4 regions of the Fictibacillus sp. 26RED30 genome follow, and region 1 is predicted to be linked to each of the others. Evidence: riboswitches for the same ligand, from Rfam matches in the RefSeq annotation. Region 1 holds a riboswitch; each other region holds the start of a gene.
The links. Region 1 has a riboswitch for S-adenosylmethionine ahead of IHV11_RS20915 (methionine ABC transporter ATP-binding protein). Riboswitches for the same ligand answer to the same signal wherever they lie in the genome.

Region 1 (5,066 bases):
GAAACGGAAGCTTTGAAATCTAAGCGTAACGAAGTATCTAAGCAAGTAGCAGAATTTAAGCGTGAGAAAAAAGACGCGGACCACCTGATCACAGAGATGCGCGAAGTAGGTGACAAGGTCAAAACGATGGATGAAGAGCTTCGTCAAGTAGAAGAAGATCTTCACGGCATCATGCTAACATTGCCTAACATTCCGCATGAAAGTGTTCCTGTTGGTGATACAGAAGACGATAACGTACCTGTACGTCACTGGGGAGATGTTCCTGAGTTTGCTTTTGAAGCAAAACCTCACTGGGATATCGCAACTGAACTAAACATCGTTGATTTTGAACGTGGAGCAAAAGTGACAGGCAGCCGTTTCGCTTTTTATAAAGGATTAGGAGCTCGCTTAGAGCGTGCACTTATCAACTTCATGATGGATCTTCACGAAGATGAGCATGGCTACACAGAGGTGCTGCCTCCGTACATGGTTAACCGTCAGAGCATGACAGGAACAGGTCAACTTCCAAAGTTTGAAGAAGACGCGTTCAAAATTCGTGAAGAAGATTATTTCTTGATTCCAACTTCTGAGGTTCCTGTAACGAACATGCACCGAGAAGAGATTCTAACAGCTGACGAACTTCCGATCACATATGCGGCGTACAGCGCTTGTTTCCGTTCTGAAGCGGGATCTGCAGGACGCGACACGCGCGGTTTGATCCGTCAGCATCAGTTCAACAAAGTAGAGCTTGTTCGCTTCGTTAAACCTGAGGATTCTTATGAGGAGCTCGAGAAGCTTACAGGACACGCTGAAAAAGTCCTTCAGCTGCTCAACCTTCCGTACCGCGTACTCAGCATGTGTACAGCTGACCTAGGCTTTACAGCAGCTAAGAAGTACGATATCGAAGTATACCTTCCGAGCTATGGTGAGTACCGCGAGATTTCTTCTTGCTCTAACTTTGAAGATTTCCAAGCGCGCCGTGCTCAAATTCGTTTCCGTCGCGATGCAAAAGGGAAGCCAGAATTCGTTCACACGCTAAACGGATCTGGACTTGCGATTGGTCGAACAGTAGCTGCTATCTTAGAGAACTACCAACAAGAAGAGGGCACTGTAGTCATTCCAGAAGTTCTCCGTCCTTATATGGGCAACAAAGAAGTAATTAAGTAAACAGTGAAAGAAGCTGACTCTTAAAAGGTATCCAAAGGGACTTTTAGAGTCAGCTTTTATCTATTAATGGGTGTAAAAGCTTCATTATCGGTGGTCCGAACAAGTTTTCAGGTGGTGGGAAGAGTTCTAGCGGTGAAAATTCAGGATTCACAGTTGAAAGTCATAGAACTACAGGTGGTAAGCACTGTTTTATCGGTGAACGTGTAATAAATATAAGAACACGTACCGTAAAAGCATACCTACAAAAGAAACAAATAAAAAATCAAAAAAAGTTTTTGAAAACCGTTGACACTATATTTATCAGCATGTTATTATAGTTCTTGTCAGTCACACGGAGGTATACCCAAGTCCGGCTGAAGGGATCGGTCTTGAAAACCGACAGGGGTTTAACGACCCGCGGGGGTTCGAATCCCTCTACCTCCTCCATATACATATTCAACCTCATCTGATTTCTCGGATGAGGTTTTTTGTTGTATTTTTTCTTTTTAAGAATCGCATTCAAACACCGACAGAAAATCCTAAAATATTTTAACCATTCATCCCAACGTATGTAAGCGCTAACACTTTAAAGTGATAAAATTTAGTATTGACAGAACTTTTAGACAGGGCGTATGATGACAACTATAACTTAATTCAATAATGCAATACTTATTCAGAGAGACCGAGGGATCAGGCCCTATGACGTCCGGCAACCTCCATTAGGAACGGTGCTACTTCCTGCAGAATGATGATTCATTCTGGAAGATAAGTCGATGTTTACTTATTCGCCCTCTTCCATGAAATGAAGAGGGCTTTTTTATATTGTAAGGGGGATGGCATATGATCGAGATCAATGACGTTACGAAATTATATAAAGTAAAAGGCAAAGAAATCGTCGGAGTGAAGAATGTGTCACTGACGATCGACAAAGGTGAGATCTTTGGCATTGTAGGATATAGCGGTGCTGGGAAGAGTTCGTTGCTGCGCTGTCTTAATTTATTGGAAAAACCAACATCAGGAGAAATCAAGATCGATGGCATCTCGATTACGAAGCTCGGGAAAAAGGAGTTACGCGAGGAGCGTCTTAAGATCGGTATGATCTTTCAGCACTTTTATTTGATTAGTGCGAAGACCGTTTTTGAAAACATTGCGTTCGCATTAAAAGCAGCAGGAAAAACGAAAGAAGAAATCAAAGATAAAACAAATGAGCTTTTAAAGATGGTGGGATTGGAGAATCAAAAAGATCAGTACCCTTCTCAGCTGAGTGGGGGGCAGAAACAGCGAGTAGGTATTGCAAGAGCACTTGCCAATGATCCGAAGGTTTTGCTATGTGATGAAGCTACTTCAGCTCTTGATCCGAACACGACGAAATCGATCCTTTCCTTACTGAAGTCCATCAATAAAAAGTTAGGCATTACGATCGTGTTGATCACGCACGAGATGGAAGTGGTAAAAGAGATCTGCCACCGAATGGCGATCATGCAGGATGGAGAAATCATCGAGTCAGGTGACGTGTACAACATTTTTGCTAATCCAGAAAAAGAGCTCACAAAAACGTTCATCAGCTCTGTAATTCAAATGGATCTGCCAGAACCTCTTCTGAAAAATAGAAAAGGAACTGTGATTAAGATCCAGTTCAAAGGAGCAATTGCAGAAGAGGCTGTTGTTTCTGAGCTTTTCCAAAACTTTAACGTAAAAGGGAATATCCTTCACGGAAAAATCGAATATATTCAGGAAACACCGCTTGGTATCTTCATCATGGAACTAGTCGGTGAAGGGGCAGAAGTGAAGCGAGCGATCTCATATATTGAAGGTCGCATAGAAAATCTTGAGGTGGTGAAAAAAGTTGCTTGATTCTATTTTGAATATCCTTCCAGATCTGAATAAAGCATTCTTTGAAACGTTATATATGGTCGCTATATCACTTGGTGTTTCATTAATTGTAGGATTACCTCTAGGAATTATACTGTTTGTTACCGACAAAGGATTGTTATTTGAAAATGTGTGGATCAAGCAGATAGCGGGCATTCTTGTGAACTTGATCCGCTCTGTACCATTCATCATTTTATTAGTCGCGTTGTTACCATTAACACAGCTCATTACCGGAACAACGATCGGACCAACTGCAGCTTCAGTTTCTCTATCCGTTGCAGCCATCCCGTTCTTTGCGCGGCTCGTAGAAACCTCTTTACGAGAGATCGATAAAGGAGTGATTGAAGCGGCCGTTGCAGTAGGCGCGACGCCATGGATGATCATCCGTGAAGTCCTTCTACCAGAAGCAAAGCCAGGAATCGTTCAAGCGATAACAGTAACAGCAATCAGCTTGCTAGGCTATTCAGCCATGGCAGGTATCGTCGGTGGCGGAGGAATCGGAGACTTCGCAATCCGCTTCGGCTACTACCGATACGACAATACAATCATGCTCACAACCGTAATCCTACTAATCGTAATCGTCCAGCTCATGCAAGTCATCGGAGACGGTGCAGCGAAGGCTGTGAATAAACGATAAATTTATTTACTAAAGGTAAGACGAAGATAAATTTATCTTTAAAGGTTTAGGTTTAAAAGACTTCTCGGCAAGTTGATTGGAGTGCAAGATGCGAGACTCCTGGGGGATCAGCGTGCCTTCTACATGAATTAACATCTCGCAAGGCATGCGACGAGGAAGCTCACTTCGGTAGTAATTCTTGTAGACGCAGGAGCAAATCTTAAAATACATAAGATGGCTCACCGCACGCCCCCCGGAAAGGGAGCATCTGGAACGGAAATCAACCGCTAAAAAAAACATCATGTAATAGCAAAAACAATTTTTAAAGGGGATCAACATGAAAAAAATCATACTTACACTACTAACAGCACTGCTAGCTTTCGGTTTAGCAGGATGCTCATCTTCATCAGATGCATCAAAAGATAAAGAAGTAACCTTAGGCGCAACAGCAGGACCTTACACCGACATGGTCAACAAAGCCATCAAGCCCTCACTTGAGAAAAAAGGGTATAAAGTAAAAGTCATTGAATTCAGCGACTATATTCAACCAAACATGGCTTTATCAAAAGGGGATCTTGATGCTAACCTTTTTCAGCACAAAGTGTACATGGAGAATTTCGCAAAAGAAAAGAACTTAAAGCTTTCAGAAGTTATCATCGTTCCTACAGCACCGATGGGTCTCTATTCTGAGAAATTCAAATCCGTTAAGGACATAAAAGAAGGCAGTACGGTCGCAATACCGAATGATCCTGTTAACTTAGCACGTACGTTGCTCATGCTTGAAGATGCAAAACTGATCACCATCAAGGAAGGAATCAACGAACTAACAGCTTCCGAAAAAGATGTTAAAGATAACCCTAAGAAGCTCGTGTTCAAACCACTAGAAGCCGCACAGCTTCCGCGTGCTGTTCAAAGTGCAGATGTTGCAGCTGTGCCTGGTAACTTTGCACTCGCAGCTAAGATGGATTTATTAGATGCGATCCAATTAGAGAACATGCCCGACACGTACCGTAACCGTGTTGTGGTGAACACGAAAGATGTTGATTCTGCTTTTGCAAAAGATATTAAAAAGGTAGTGGAATCGAAGGAGTTTGAAGAAGTGATCGATAAGGAGTTCGAAGGCTTCGGAAAACCAGAATGGATGAAGAAATAAAATCAAACAAAACCCCGGGCTCATAAGAATGAGAACCGGGGTTTTTATGTTTATAAGCGAACTTCTCGTTTCGCTTCAATTTTTTGTGCGATCTTTTCTACGATGTGATCGATGGATTCTGGATTGTCTCGAAGATCATAGTCGTTAATATTCACACGGAGCACAGGACAAGAATTAAAAGAAGCGATCCACTTTTCATAGCGGTCGTACATCTCTTCCCAGTAGGAAACCGGTGTTTCTTGCTCCATCTTACGTCCACGTTTTTGAATACGAGCTAAGATATCATCAAGAGAGCCTTCT
Region 2 (5,066 bases), on a different contig from region 1:
CGGACCAAGTCGACGTGATGTCGAACAGTGGGAAACTGAATATAGCAATGTAACATGTGCAGGCTATCTATCTGGAGAAGATCTTGCGCGGGTTTATGCTTCAGCCGACCTTTTCGTCTTCCCTTCTTCTACAGAGACGTTCGGCAATGTTGTTTTAGAAGCAGCTGCCTCTGGGTTACCTGCTATCGTGTGCGATTCTGGCGGAGTAGCTGAAATTGTTCAAGACGGTGTAACGGGTAGAATCTGCAAAGCTACAGAAGCTGACTCATTCATACAAAATATCGTTTCTATTATGGAAGATCCTATGCTCTTAGGCTCTATGAAACGAAAAGCAAGAAATTATGCGATGACTCAATCTTGGTCAGCTATTTTCGGGAACCTTTTAATGCAGTATGAAGAAGTTATTTATACGAAGAATAAAAATAAAACGATCATTGCGTAGCGGTGAATAGGTAAGAGGATATGAAAATACGAGGATAAAATAAAGCTATCTTCCAAATGAACATTAGCGATTAAGATGTTCGTTTGGAAGATACACAAATTTTTTTTACGAGGTAATCACAATTATATCCGCAGATAAAGAACATTTATCCGTAAAACTAGCGAATAATTCCGTACATAAAATTTTTTATCCGATTTTCGACATAACCTTCTAAACTAACCACTAAAAAAACCAGACTTCCAAAAGGAAGTCTGGTTTAACATGTTATATGTTATTAAATATTTGCTTGTTTCTTAAGCTCTGCAGCTTTATCTGTGTTCTCCCAAGGAAGGTTGATGTCAGTACGTCCAAAGTGGCCGTATGCAGCAGTTTGCTTGTAGATCGGACGGCGAAGATCAAGCATCTTAATGATTCCAGCCGGACGAAGGTCGAAGTTGTTGCGAACTAGTTCTACAAGAACTTCTTCAGAAACTTTACCTGTTTCAAACGTGTTTACAGCGATTGATACTGGTTGAGCAACACCAATTGCATAAGCAAGCTGAACTTCAACTTTGTCAGCAAGACCTGATGCTACGATGTTTTTAGCAACATAACGAGCAGCATAAGCAGCAGAACGGTCAACTTTAGTCGCGTCCTTACCAGAGAATGCACCACCACCGTGACGAGCATATCCACCGTATGTATCTACGATGATTTTACGGCCAGTAAGTCCAGCATCACCTTGTGGTCCGCCGATTACGAAACGGCCCGTTGGGTTGATGAAGTATTTTGTGTTCTCGTCGATTAGTTCAGCAGGAACAACCGGCGTGATTACTTTTTCTTTGATGTCTCTTTGAATTTCTTCAAGTGTGTTCTCAGGGTGGTGCTGAGTAGAAATTACGATTGTGTCAATACGTACAGGTTTGTCGTTCTCATCATATTCAACAGTTACTTGAGTTTTTCCATCTGGACGCAAGTAAGGAATCTCTTCAGACTTACGAACCTCTGTAAGACGACGAGATAATTTATGAGCTAGTGAGATTGGTAGAGGCATAAGCTCTTCTGTTTCGTTACAAGCATATCCGAACATTAGACCTTGGTCACCTGCACCGATCGCTTCGATCTCAGCATCTGTCATAGAACCTTCTCTTGCTTCAAGAGCTTGATCAACACCCATCGCGATATCAGCAGATTGCTCATCGATAGAAGTTAGTACTGCACATGTTTCAGAATCGAAACCATATTTGGCACGGTCATAACCGATTTCTTTAATTGTCTCACGTACAACTTTTGGGATGTCTACATAAGTAGAAGTTGTGATCTCACCTGCAACAAGTACAAGACCTGTAGTTACAGATGTTTCACATGCTACACGAGCATTTGCATCATTAGCTAAAATTTCATCTAGAATCGCATCTGAGATTTGGTCACAGATTTTATCTGGATGGCCTTCTGTAACGGATTCTGATGTAAATAAACGACGACTAACTTTTTTGGACAAGTTAATATCCTCCCTTTAACTGCTTTTGAGTATGATACGGTACTTTATTCTTATCTATTTTACACAGTTTATGTTCTTAACCTGAAAAAGGCATAAAAAAAGCCCTTCCCTGTCTCACATACATTCACGAGGGAAAAGGTTTATAAAACCAAAATGCCTTCAACCTCTTATTGTCCAAGGTTATTTTCACCTTGCAGGTTAGCACCTTTTCATTTCCAGTAGCGTTATTATTGCCACTTTCATGTCGGTTGCTGGGTTTCATAGGGCCTGTCCCTCCACCTACTCAGAATAAGAGTAGCCGTTCTCGAAATATGATAGCGTAATGCTTCACCTCTGTCAATAGAAAACCCTATGAATAGCAATAAGTTTGGAGTATTATATTCTATAGAATGAAAGCGTTTTAAATAAGATGGATAATTCACAACATTTTGTTCTTTTTTTCAGAAGTAAGAACTTTTTTGATGCACTTTCATAAAATAGTATACATTATTTAAATCAATGTGTTATACTAATTTTCGAATATATCACTCTAGGATAAAGGATGGTACTGTCTCATATGAATACATTGGAATTTACGACAACCTTAAACGATCTTGTGACCCGTGAAACAACTCACCAGAACTTACCTGTTCCGGTTTTAGTAGAAAAATCTCTTCAGCGCAACGAGGGCATCCTTACATCCACAGGAGCACTTCAAGCTACAACGGGGAAATATACAGGCCGTTCCCCTGAGGATAAATTTATCGTTGAAGATGCTTCCATTAAAGATTCAATCGATTGGGGAAAGGTAAATAAACCATTTTCACCAGAAAACTTTGATAAATTATACAAAAAAGTACTCCAATACTTAAGCAATAAAGAAGAACTATTCGTATTTAAAGGGTTTGCTGGTGCGGACCGCGAGTATCGCCTACCTATCCAAGTAATTAACGAGTATGCATGGCATAACCTTTTTGCTCACCAAATGTTTGTGCGCCCGAACCACGATGAGCTAGGTTCTCATGAATCTCAATTCACAGTGATTTCAGCACCAGGATTTCAAGCTAATCCGGCTGAAGATGGAACTAACTCAGAAACATTTATTATCGTCTCTTTTGAAAAGAAAATTGTCCTTATCGGTGGTACTGAGTACGCAGGTGAAATCAAAAAATCTGTATTCTCTGTCATGAACTACATTCTTCCTGAAAAAGGCATCCTATCTATGCACTGCTCTGCCAACGTTGGGAATGAAGGAGATGTAGCTTTATTCTTCGGACTATCTGGAACTGGTAAAACTACATTATCAGCAGATCCGAACCGTCGCTTAATCGGAGATGATGAGCATGGTTGGGCTAACACCGGTGTCTTCAATATCGAAGGTGGATGTTATGCTAAAACAATCGATCTTTCTAAAGAAAAAGAACCACAGATCTGGAATGCGATTCGTTTTGGAAGCGTTTTGGAGAATGTTATGATCGATTCAGTTACAAGAGAAGCAGATTATAAAGATTCTTCACTAACAGAAAACACACGTGCTGCTTATCCTGTTGATGCTATTCCTAATATTATTCAACCAAGTGTCGCAGGACACCCGAATACAATCATCTTCTTAACTGCTGATGCATTCGGTGTACTGCCTCCGATCAGCAAACTTACTAAAGAGCAAGCGATGTATCATTTCCTATCAGGATACACGAGCAAACTTGCAGGAACAGAAAGAGGCGTAACATCACCACAAGCTACTTTCTCAACTTGCTTTGGCGCTCCATTCCTGCCACTTCCTGCTACCGTTTATGCTGAGATGCTTGGCAAGAAAATTGATCAGCACAACGTTCAAGTTTACCTTGTTAACACAGGCTGGTCTGGTGGAGAGTACGGTATTGGAAGTCGTATGAACCTAGGTCATACACGTGCAATGGTGCAGGCTGCTCTAGAAGGCGAGCTTGCCTCAGTTGAAACAGTAGTAGATCCTATTTTTGGGCTTCATATCCCAACACATTGCCCTGGGGTACCAGACCAAGTTCTTCAACCGAAGAAAACATGGAGTGATCAAGACGCTTATGATGTGAAAGCGAAAGAACTTGCTGGTCAATTTAATGCGAACTTTGAAAAATTCAAGTCTGTATCAGCTGAGATTTCTCAAGCTGGACCGCTCGTTTAATACACGGAATAATGACCTTCCATTCTAGCAATGGAAGGTTTTTTCATTTATGAAAAGGAGCTAAAATCTCATTCAGCTCCTTTTCCATGTCCTTTCATCCATGCGCATAAAGCATATGTAATCTTCCGGTTCTCTTTTGGAGGAAAATAATGGGTGTATTCAGGATAGATCCATGTTTCACATGGCTTTTTGAGTTCTTTTAATCTTTTTTCTATCTTAAGTGTGTGTTCGACGGTTACATTCTCATCCTTCATACCGTGAATGCAAAGTAAGGGTGTATCTAATTCTTCACAATAATTAAGCGGCGATCGCCATTCAAATTCTTCTGGATATTTCTCTGGTGTTCCTCCAATAACTCTCTTCATCATCCTGCGCAGATCCTCTCTCTCTGCATACGTGATAGCCATATCAGTCACACCGCCCCATGTTACGACAGAACGTATCTCAGGATATTTCATTGCCGTAAACAATGCCATAGGACCGCCACGAGAAAATCCGAACACATGAATATCCTCTTCATCTACTTTTGGAAACTGCTTCAAAACTTCATAAGCTGCAAATGCATCTGTTCGATCTTCCCCAGCAAAATCTTCGTTGCCTTCCCCCCCTAGATTTCCACGATAATAGGGAGCCATCACAACAAATCCTTGTGAGGCAAACTGAATGATCCTAGCAATTCTGACCATGCCAACGGACTTGATTCCGCCCCTGAGATAAAGGAAACCCGGAAAAGGTCCTTTCCCTTCTGGTAATGCTGCTAGTCCTTTTATTTTTAACCCATCATTTAAATAAGTAACTACATACAAACGAATGGTAGGATGCGGAGAAGGAAATCGCTGCCACTCTATCATTTTTGCCTTTTTCATTCCTACACTCCTTTATTTTTGTGGGCAAACACACATTTGCACCAATCACATACATTATTACATAAAAGTCATGACTTCATTCCTATGTGCAGGAGGATCCAATATGAAATATTTCAAAAGAAAACTAATGCTACTTTT
Region 3 (5,066 bases), on a different contig from region 1:
TTTCATTGAAATGCATGCGCATGGATAATAAGATGAAGCTTTCCATAACTGGTTTAGTATTGTTCCAGATCATCGTGATGTACGAATGGTTGATAGAACGAATAATTGTTTCATGAAACAAGACATCCTGAAGAGCGAACTCATCAGCATCTTTGTACTTAATTGCAATCTGCATCATCTCAAAAATTTTTGTAAGTTCTTTAACAACGTGAGCCGTGTCGTTTTTAACAAGTCGTTCAAACACGAACGTCTCAATAAGAAGTCGAACATCATAAATTTCTTCAATTTCTTTTTCAGTTAAGCCGACCACAACTGCACCCATTCGCTCTAAACGAATTAAGTTTTCATTCGATAGAACCTTAAGTGCTTCTCGTATAGGAGAGCGGCTTACATTATACTCAGCAGCTAATTTATTTTCAGAAAGAGTGGTACCGCTTTCAATGAGTCCCGAGATAATCCTCATTCTTAGTTCACATGCGACACGTTCCCCAGTAGAAGCTTTGGAAAGCCACTTTTCAGGATAAAGAAATTCCATAGAATCGTTCAACTTAATAACCTCCTTTTGTAGAACGAGTATACTTGTATACAAGTAGTATTATAGTACAGTGATTATAAAATGCAAGCGCTTTTATTTAATGTTAAAAACAAATAGTGAGCAAGCGTCTGAACAAAGTGAGCAGTAGGGAGGTTTAAATAAAAAAGAAAAGAACAATATAATCATAAAATTTGTTCTTTTCACTCTTTATTCGATTAATAACGGGGCTTCTTCTTTCTTCACTTCAGTTTCGTGGAACTCATTGTATCGTGGGTGCATTTTTAATAGTTCATCAACCGTTACAATTTCATAACCCATTTCCTTAAGCTTAGGAAGGATAATCTTTAATGCAGCAACCGTTTGACTGCGATTACCGCCAGAATCATGCAAAAGGATAATATCTCCGTTTTTTAAATTCGTTAGGATGTGTCTGGCGATCCTTTCAGATCCTGGATTTGTCCAATCACGGGGATCTTGATGCCAAGACCATAGGATAACTTTGTATCCTTCTTTTTTTAAGACTTTTAAACTGTTCTCTGTAACAGTTCCGCCTGGAGGTCGAAACAATTTTATGTAATCTGAATGATGAGCAGGATCGAGAAGGTGCTCGGTCTTTCTTGTTTCAACCACAACTTTATGCCTTGAAATGGTGTGGAAACTAGGGTGATTATACGTATGGTTGCCGATTTCATGTCCTTCTTTTAGCTCTCTTTTCACGATTTCTGGATACTTCTCAACCCGCTTTCCAATAAGAAAGAATGTTGCATGAACACCTTCCTTTTTAAGAACATCTAAGATCTGAGTGGTGTATACGGGGTCTGGTCCATCGTCAAATGTAATCGCAACTTGTTTCTTTTTTGAAGGGACTTCCCAGATTACATCTCCATATTTCTCTACTTCAAAACGATTTACTACACCTGCATTGACTTTTGGTCCGAAAAAAAGAATGTGACATAAAAACATGGAAACAATCATTTTTACAATGGTAGACATCATGAGCCCTCATTCTAAAATTTGTTACCAATAGTATTTGTAAGGAGAAACTGATTTATGACAAAGCTGTATCTGTATACAAGTTTGTTCATAAAGCTGATTTCCGTCTAAGGTGCTCGCTAACAGGAGAAGAGTCTTGGCAACAAAAAAGCTGCTCAAAGGATTTCTTGAACAGCTTAATCGTTGTAATCTACAATCCACTTGGAGAAAGTGAGATCGCTTTTAATGCGTGATCTAAGTCATATATTAGATCATCTACTGTTTCAATTCCGATCGAAAGACGGATTAGTTCTGGACTTACGCCTGATTTTCTTTGTTCTTCTTCAGAGAGTTGTTGATGAGTGGTGCTAGCTGGATGGATGATCAATGATTTTGAATCTCCCACGTTTGCCAGGTGAGAGAAGATGCTAACATTTTCGATCAACTTTTTACCTTCGTCTACACCGCCTTTAACCCCGAATGTTAAAATTGCACCCGCGCCTTTAGGGAGGTATTTTTGGGCAAGTTCATAGTAAGGGCTGCTTGGAAGCCCTGCGTAATTTACCCAATCGACCGATGGATGACTCTCTAGGAACTTCGCTACTTTCAATGTATTTTCAACATGACGTTCTATACGAAGAGCAAGTGTTTCCAATCCTTGAATAAATAGAAAGGAGTTGAACGGTGCGATAGACGAACCTAGATCTCGAAGCAGCTGAACACGTGCTTTTAGAATATAAGCAAGTGGACCAAATGCATCCGTATACACAATTCCTTTATAACTTGAATCTGGCTCAGTCAAGCCTGGGAATTTCCCATTGCTCCAATCAAATTTTCCAGAATCGACGATAACTCCACCTACTGAAGTACCATGTCCTCCGATGAACTTTGTTGCAGAATGAACAACGATATCCGCTCCATGTTCGATCGGGCGACAAAGGTAAGGCGTAGCCAACGTATTATCTACAATAAGAGGAACTCCTGCGTCATGTGCGATGTCAGCAATCGCTTGAATGTCGGCTACATCGATTTTTGGATTCCCGATGGTCTCAATGTATACGGCTTTTGTTTTTTCTGTAATAGCGTCTTTAAACGATTGAAGATTATCAATTTCAGCGAATTGTGTCTGGATGCCGAGCTTGGGGAGAGTGACAGAGAACAGGTTATACGTTCCACCATATAGAGAGGTGGAAGCGACGATTTCATCACCAGAGCCAGCGATATTGAATATAGCATTTGTAATGGCAGCCTGGCCGGAAGCAAGAGCAAGAGCACCAACACCACCTTCAAGTTTTGCAATGGTCTGTTCAAACGCATCTTGCGTTGGATTCATCAAACGCGTATATATGTTTCCGAACTCTTTTAGGGCAAATAAGTTCGCTGCGTGCTCTGTTGAATTGAATTGATAGGAAGTGGTCTGGTAGATCGGAACAGCACGAGCTCCTGTAGTCGGATCAACTTTTTGACCTTCATGTAAAGAAATCGTTTCAAACCCATACTGTCTTTTTGCATTTTGATCAGTCATTTTCAAATCTCTCCTCAACGTCATTTTTTTGTATCCAATCGCATTCAGTTTCAACTTATCCCAGAAAAAAAGACCTCTTCCAAAAGAAGAGGTCCCGATGATTTCACCCGATCGAAGTCTCATCTTTCAGAACATTCATTGTTCTGCTGAAATTAGCACCATGCGTTTCCGCTGGTTGCCGGGCATCATAGGGTCAGTCCCTCAGCCTCTCTGGATAAGAAGATTTGAATATTGAATTAAGATTTATAATACATAGGTCATTCTCAATAGTCAACTGAATTTTTTAAAAATTCCGGATTTTTATTTTCTGAATTGCTTTTTACCGCATAGATAATCCCTACTGCCCAAAAAGCAACAAGAACAAAGTAGATCGAAAACAACATGTTATGTGAAACGCCTAGAGTATGAAGAAGGGTGCGGGTATTGGTGATAATAATTAATCCACCAACTAGTACCCCTAATATGTGAGAAGGAATGAGACGAACTAGCCATGCAGCAATAGGAGCCGCAATCACTCCTCCTAGCATCAATGCACCAACCCATAGCCATTCAACTTGTTCCCAGCCGAGTGCGATGAAAAATCCAATTGAAGCAGATACAGCTACAGCAAATTCGCTAGTATCTACAGAACCGATTACCTTCCTGGTTTTCATGTCTTGTTTTGCCATTAGGACTGGAGTGGTGACCGGACCCCAGCCTCCTCCACCTGTAGCATCTAAAAAACCAGCTACTAATCCAAGTGGAATAAGCTGTTTCTTTGTAAAAGGTTTACCATTTACTTTCGCTTTCTTCTCTCCAAGTTTAAACAGAAAACGATATAAGATATATATACCGAGGATAATTAAAAAGATAGAGATATACGGCTTTATTAGATCTCCAGGAAGGTTGCTTAAAAAACAAGCACCTACAAATGCTCCGATCGAACCCGGCAAAATTAATCGAGTAACAACTTGCCGATCAACATTTCCGAATTTAATGTGTGAAGCGCCGGATGCGGCAGTGGTTACGACTTCGGCAAGATGTACGGACGCAGATGCAGCTGCAGGAGCAATTCCAGCTACTAAGAGCAAAGATGTAGATGTAACCCCATAAGCCATACCGAGTGATCCATCAATTAACTGTGCAAAAAGACCAATTAGAGCTAATACAATCAACTTTTTCATACTTTTCCTCCTCAAAATAAAAAGGCCCTTAACAAGTAGTGTTAAGAGCCTTCGGTTTTCCGATCAGCGATACGGATTAAATTTTAGTTATTACTATATGATTCAAAAACATAAAAAGTCAACTGTTTGTTTAATTTTTTTTAAAAATAGAAAAATGAAAAAATAGGTCTTGATATCCACTTCAGATATGTTATGATTTTATAAAATTTAAACTCTTATCCAGAGTGGTGAAGGGAACTGGCCCGATGAAACCCGGCAACCTGCGTTTGTAAGGTGCTAACTCCAGCAGAATGTATTTACATTTTGGAAGATAAGGTAATATGTTTACCTCCACTATCTTTCCGAAATGGGAAGGTTTTTTTATTGTTGTTTTCATATTCATTGTTGCTTTTGAAAGAGTTGATTTCCGTTGCAGATACTCGCTTTCCGTGGGGCAGGCGGTGAGCCACAGGAGTATCGCATCTTCCACTTCAATCAAAAGTCAAAGAAGAAAAAAGTAAGACTTAGAAAACAACAATTTTAGGAAAGAGCCTTTAAAAGATATGAATGTTAGAAAGGGAGGCAGTGGAGTGGCGAACGAAAATAGTGCAAACGATTTTCTTCCTCAGCTTCAACAAATGCTGAGCAGTATTAAATTTGGATCAATCACTTTAGTCGTTCAAGATGGAAAAGTGATACAGCTTGAAAAGAACGAGAAGGTAAGAATTAAATAATTCGCTGACTAGAAAACTAGAGGCGGTTTTAACGAATGGGCAAAGCCCTAAAAACGTTAAAGCCGCTTTTTTTATGGCGAAAAGGGGGTAGCAGATTGTTAACGTACGAAACATGGGACGAAAAAACCCGTGATTTTGATAGTGAAAACCCCACAAAA
Region 4 (5,066 bases), on a different contig from region 1:
TAGGATGATTTCAAAACATGAAAGTGTGGAATTTTAGACTTTCTTTTAATGACGCGGGTTATTTAATTCTTTAATGCATTCTTGAACGAGGGTCACACCTTGGCTCATAGCCGCTCCTCCGCCAAATGCAGCAGAAACACCCACAGCTTCAAGAATTTCATTTTCCGAGCACCCTTGATCTAAACAACCTTTTGTATGGTAGATGATGCAATATTCATCTTGAGAATAGATGCTGATTCCTAAAGCGATCAACTGCTTATACTTCTCAGAGATCTCACCTTCTTTAAAACAATGGCGTGTAAATTCATTATAGGCATGTGTAAGTTCAGGCATATTCTCATTGTATTTCCCTAAGCCTTCTTTATAGCGGATCAGGTGATATTGCGTTGAATTCGAGCCGGGTAGCGGCTGTTCTTCTTGTTTCATTTCATTCACTCCTGTCAAAATAGTAAACAGGTTTAGTATGGGTCATTCGCAAGCTGGTTATGTAATAAATGTTCGTAAGTTTTTGTCGAAAAGCCTATAAATGACTTTGAAGGACTATAAAAAATTTTGTCGGCCTATAAATTAAGTTCAAGTGCCTATAAGTGTAATCGCAGGGTCTAAAAGTTAGTTTGAAGGACTATAAAGTGTTGTTGATCGATCTTTACTCAAAAAAAGAACTGACTTTAATATCTCAAAGTCAGTTCTTTTTATAAAATTATTCCGTAACTGGCACTACTGCACCTTCATATTTCTTCTTAATGAAATCTTGAATCTCTTTAGAACGTAAAGCTTCTACTAAAGCTTTAACAGATTTCTTATCTTTATCTCCTTCACGCACCGCAATGATGTTTACGAATGGAGAATCAGATCCTTCTAATGCGATCGCATCCTTTTGAGGATTTAATCCAGCATCGATCGCGTAGTTTGTGTTGATTAGTACGGCATCGCCTTCACCGTTCTTGTAGGCTTTTGGAAGCATACCCGCATCAACATCTGCTTTAAATTTAAGCTTCTTAGGATTTTCTACAACATCCTTAATTTGTGCTTCTGCTCCAGCACCTTCTTTAACTTTGATCAATCCTTCTTTTTCAAGTAACCCAAGCATACGGCCATGATCTGCTACTGAGTTAGACATGATAATTGTTGCGCCCTCAGGCAGCTCATCTAATGACTTATACTTTTTAGAATAGATTCCGATCGGCTCAAGGTGGATGCCACCTGCGTTTTCGAATTTGTATCCGTGATCTTTCATTTGAGACTCTAGATAAGGAACGTGCTGAAAGTAGTTCGCACCGATTTCTTTTTCATCTAAAGACTTGTTTGGCAGTACATAATCTTGGAACGTTTTGATCTCAAGTTCTACACCTTTTTCTTTCAAAAGAGGTTTTGCTTCTTCCAAAATTTCAGCATGTGGTACGTTTGAAGCACCTACAATGATCTTCTCGTCGCTGATTCCGCCTTCTGTTTTGTTCCCGCAAGCAGCAAGTGCTGCAACAAGAACGGTTAATATAAGAACAGATAATACTTTTTTCATATGAACTTCCTCCTTGTTGTCTTAAAACGTTATCTCTTATCTAATGCTGTTGTAATGCGGTCACCGATCCATTGGATGACGAAAACGATGACTAAGATAAGTGCAGTTGAAATTAATGTTACATCCGCGTTGTCTCTTTGGTAACCTTCCATATAAGCCAAGTTTCCTAAACCACCAGCACCAACAACTCCAGCCATCGCTGTATAACTTACGAGTGCAATCGCGGTTACAGTGATACCAGAAACAAGAGCCGGCGTACTTTCGGGAATAAGAACTTTAAAGATAATCTGAGCGTTTGTAGCACCCATTGATTTCGCTGCTTCGATTACCCCTTTATTAATCTCTCTCAAAGCGATCTCTACCATACGTGCATAAAATGGCGCAGCTCCTACGATTAATGCAGGGAGTGCAGCTTCAGCTCCAAGCATCGTTCCTACGATTAAACGTGTAAAAGGAATCAATAAGATGATTAAGATAATAAACGGAATCGATCGAAACACGTTAACGATTATAGCAATTACGCTGTTTAAAAACTTATTTCCCCACAAGTTTCCAGGAGAAGTTAGAAATAACGCCAATCCTAGAGCCAGTCCTAGGAAAAATGTAATCACTACAGAGATGGCTGACATATATAAAGTTTCATTTGTCGCTTCTAATAGAACATCCCATTGGACATTCGGGAACCATGTACTAAGCATTATGAATCACCTCTACTTCAACCTGTACACTGTTTAAAAACTCCATTGCACGAGCTAGTGCAGATTCTGTACCTTTAATCTGAATGAACAACGTCCCATAAGGTCCATTCTGAGTTTGCGTAATCTTTCCTTGTAGAATATTTACATCTACCTCATACTTACGAATCAGTTCCGTAATTAATGGCTGTCCTGCTCGTCCACCAATAAAAGTAAGTTGGACAATTCGGCCTTCCGGAAACTCAGAAATAAACTGTTTGATCGTGTCCACTGTTTCTTCAGGTTCTGTTACTTGTTTCACAAAATCCTTCGTGATTGGTTCTGTCGGGTTTTTGAAGACATTTAGGACATCGCCTTCTTCCACTACTCTCCCCTGTTCCATAACGGCTACACGGTGACAGATCTTTCTGATTACATGCATCTCATGTGTGATAAGAACAATGGTCAGATCTAATTTTTGATTTATCTCTACAAGCAGATCAAGAATGCTGTCAGTTGTTTTAGGGTCAAGTGCAGAAGTTGCTTCGTCACATAAGAGAACTTTCGGCTCATTCGCAAGAGCGCGCGCGATACCTACACGTTGCTTCTGCCCTCCACTTAGTTGCGAAGGATAAGAACCACCACGACCTTCCAATCCAACTAGGTCGATCAGCTCATCAACACGCTGTTTGATCTTTGCTTTTGGATAACCCGCAATTTCAAGAGGAAAAGCAATGTTTTCTCTTACCGTGCGAGACCATAATAAGTTAAAGTGCTGAAAGATCATTGAAATTTCTTGTCGTGCTTCTCTTAACTTTTTTGATGACAGCTCAGACATGTTTTTGCCGCCAATCGTAACCGTACCGCTAGTCGGTCGCTCTAGCATGTTAAGGATGCGGATCAGTGTACTCTTACCTGCACCACTGTATCCGATGATTCCGTAAATCTCTCCTTGTTTTATGTTTAAATCTACCGTATCAACAGCCTTTACTTCACCATCTTTGGTTTGAAAGACTTTACGGACTGCCTGTAAATTAATCAAGATTCTTACCTCATTTCTTATCTAAAATAATGCTTTCTTTAAGTAATCAATGTTGTTCTTGAAAGTGGCTGATCTCCGTTTCAGGTTGCTCGCTTTCCGGGGGGCGTGCGGTGAGCCACACTATGCTTCGCACTATAGGTGTCTCACCTGTCCCGCTGATCCCCCAGGAGTCTCGCACCTTCCACTACAATCAGCTTTTCAAAGATGAGAGTTTAGAGAATACCCAAAAGGAATTCTTTAGAAAACAACCAAACAAAAAAATGCCTCTCTGCTTCAATATGAGCAGAAAGGCATATTATATTCTATGCACGTTCTCCTCATCTCCCAAGACTACTTAAAGTCTTGCAGGAATTGGCACCTTTCTAGTTCATCATTCATAAGAATGCAATGATCTAGCGGTTGCCGGGTTTCATAGGGCCAGTCCCTCCACCTCTCGTGATAAGTAAAAAAGTGTTACTTTATTAAATTAAAGCGATGCATATTTGAATCACTGTGAAGAATATTATCATCCATGTCGATTCGTGTCAAATATTTTTAGCAGTTCGAACGAGTACACCAGCAGATATCTCTTCCCAATGAGAGCTTAAGTAAAAAATCGCTTCCCATTTTAAGCGTTGTCTGAGTGTTCCCTGAAATTCAATCATCTCTTGTCTCAATAAAGTACTCAGCTTCATTTTCCCCTCAAGCAGCATACATAGATATTTCGGATTCCCGGTAAACGTGACTGTTCTGTTCCGCTCTCCTTCTCTGTATTCAATGTTCAGCGTCGTTTCGTCCTTACATTTAAAGCTAGGCTTCACCGGGATATTATAAAGAGAAAGATACGGACTTTTTGCTATTTGACTTTCAAAGTAACGGATATCCAACATTAAAAATCCCCCCGAATTGGTTGTTACTTCACCGATTCTAGAGGAATATTCATATACCTTTATAAACCCTTCGACAGCAGCCAGGAATCGTAATTGGTATTACGACATGTTATCTCATAATTAGTGTTTATGTTTCTTTTCTTGCTTTCGATGTTCACCTTTGGAACGCTTATGATCATCATTAAAATGTCTGTCTCCATTCCATTGCTGTCTCTGCTCATGTTTATTACGGTCATTTTCTTTTTGTCGCTTGTTATGATTCTTATCCTGATATCTGTTTTCTTTTCTATGCTCTTTATTCTGATCGTAATCCCTATCATGGTTTTGTGTTCTGACAGGTTCCTTCATCTTTTTAGGTTCTACTCTTTGCTCTTTTTGCTGAATATGATTTCTATTGTTATTTTGATCATTCCTTTTGCCACGCTCTTTGCTTTTACGTTTTTCATTCGTATTCTTTTGAGGCTTCACAAGGTTTTTCTCGGTCGGTTTAACTGAGCTTCGGTGTTCCGATTTTTTTTCTTCATTATTTACTGGCTTTACCTTGACCTCATGAGGTGCAGCCTTTATTTTACGAGGATGCGGTACGGATTTAATATTTTTTGAAGAAGTAGTATTCACTTTTAGCTCTTGAAACTTCACTTCTTTAATCTTTTCTTCTTTAAGGTGTTTATCGTTCTTCGTTGCTTCTTGGAATGCTGTATATTTACCTGAAGATACGCCTAATTGTTTCGCCTTATCGCGAACTTCTTCGTTTGTTTCAGAAACAGTAATCGCAACAGGGTATTGAACGACAGCTTTTTTAACAATTGAATCCAATGCAAGATCCAATTCCTGCTTCGTTTTCTTATCACTGGATTTATCGGATACTGTAGTGATAAGCATGGACTGATTCTCTTCCATATAGCCTTCTCGCTGATAAGCTTTGATCAGTTGATCCGCGAATACTTCAAACGGCATACGAT

Region 2: another riboswitch for S-adenosylmethionine. It lies ahead of metK (methionine adenosyltransferase); the one in region 1 lies ahead of IHV11_RS20915 (methionine ABC transporter ATP-binding protein).
Region 3: another riboswitch for S-adenosylmethionine. It lies ahead of IHV11_RS07790 (homocysteine synthase); the one in region 1 lies ahead of IHV11_RS20915 (methionine ABC transporter ATP-binding protein).
Region 4: another riboswitch for S-adenosylmethionine. It lies ahead of IHV11_RS01375 (methionine ABC transporter ATP-binding protein); the one in region 1 lies ahead of IHV11_RS20915 (methionine ABC transporter ATP-binding protein).

The regions. Positions count from the first base shown of each region.
Region 1 covers NZ_JACZDV010000011.1:6,846-11,911, forward strand. The annotation lists gene serS (serine--tRNA ligase) at 1-1,146, shown strand, start outside; tRNA gene IHV11_RS20910 (tRNA-Ser) at 1,480-1,572, shown strand; SAM riboswitch class I at 1,792-1,897, shown strand; gene IHV11_RS20915 (methionine ABC transporter ATP-binding protein) at 1,966-2,979, shown strand; gene IHV11_RS20920 (methionine ABC transporter permease) at 3,035-3,634, shown strand; gene IHV11_RS20925 (MetQ/NlpA family ABC transporter substrate-binding protein) at 3,951-4,766, shown strand; gene IHV11_RS20930 (deoxynucleoside kinase) at 4,817-5,066, opposite strand, start outside.
Region 2 covers NZ_JACZDV010000001.1:528,527-533,592, reverse strand. The annotation lists gene IHV11_RS02635 (glycosyltransferase family 4 protein) at 1-442, shown strand, start outside; gene metK (methionine adenosyltransferase) at 717-1,922, opposite strand; SAM riboswitch class I at 2,087-2,217, opposite strand; gene pckA (phosphoenolpyruvate carboxykinase (ATP)) at 2,479-4,062, shown strand; gene IHV11_RS02620 (alpha/beta hydrolase family protein) at 4,131-4,928, opposite strand.
Region 3 covers NZ_JACZDV010000001.1:1,510,272-1,515,337, forward strand. The annotation lists gene IHV11_RS07780 (GntR family transcriptional regulator) at 1-547, opposite strand, end outside; gene IHV11_RS07785 (polysaccharide deacetylase family protein) at 743-1,531, opposite strand; gene IHV11_RS07790 (homocysteine synthase) at 1,719-3,032, opposite strand; SAM riboswitch class I at 3,149-3,253, opposite strand; gene IHV11_RS07795 (sulfite exporter TauE/SafE family protein) at 3,296-4,195, opposite strand; SAM riboswitch class I at 4,408-4,512, shown strand; gene IHV11_RS21180 (YezD family protein) at 4,765-4,908, shown strand; gene IHV11_RS07805 (phosphoadenylyl-sulfate reductase) at 5,004-5,066, shown strand, end outside.
Region 4 covers NZ_JACZDV010000001.1:288,012-293,077, reverse strand. The annotation lists gene IHV11_RS01390 (carboxymuconolactone decarboxylase family protein) at 46-426, opposite strand; gene IHV11_RS01385 (MetQ/NlpA family ABC transporter substrate-binding protein) at 701-1,519, opposite strand; gene IHV11_RS01380 (methionine ABC transporter permease) at 1,549-2,217, opposite strand; gene IHV11_RS01375 (methionine ABC transporter ATP-binding protein) at 2,210-3,235, opposite strand; SAM riboswitch class I at 3,550-3,680, opposite strand; gene IHV11_RS01370 (hypothetical protein) at 3,760-4,104, opposite strand; gene IHV11_RS01365 (anti-sigma-I factor RsgI family protein) at 4,225-5,066, opposite strand, start outside.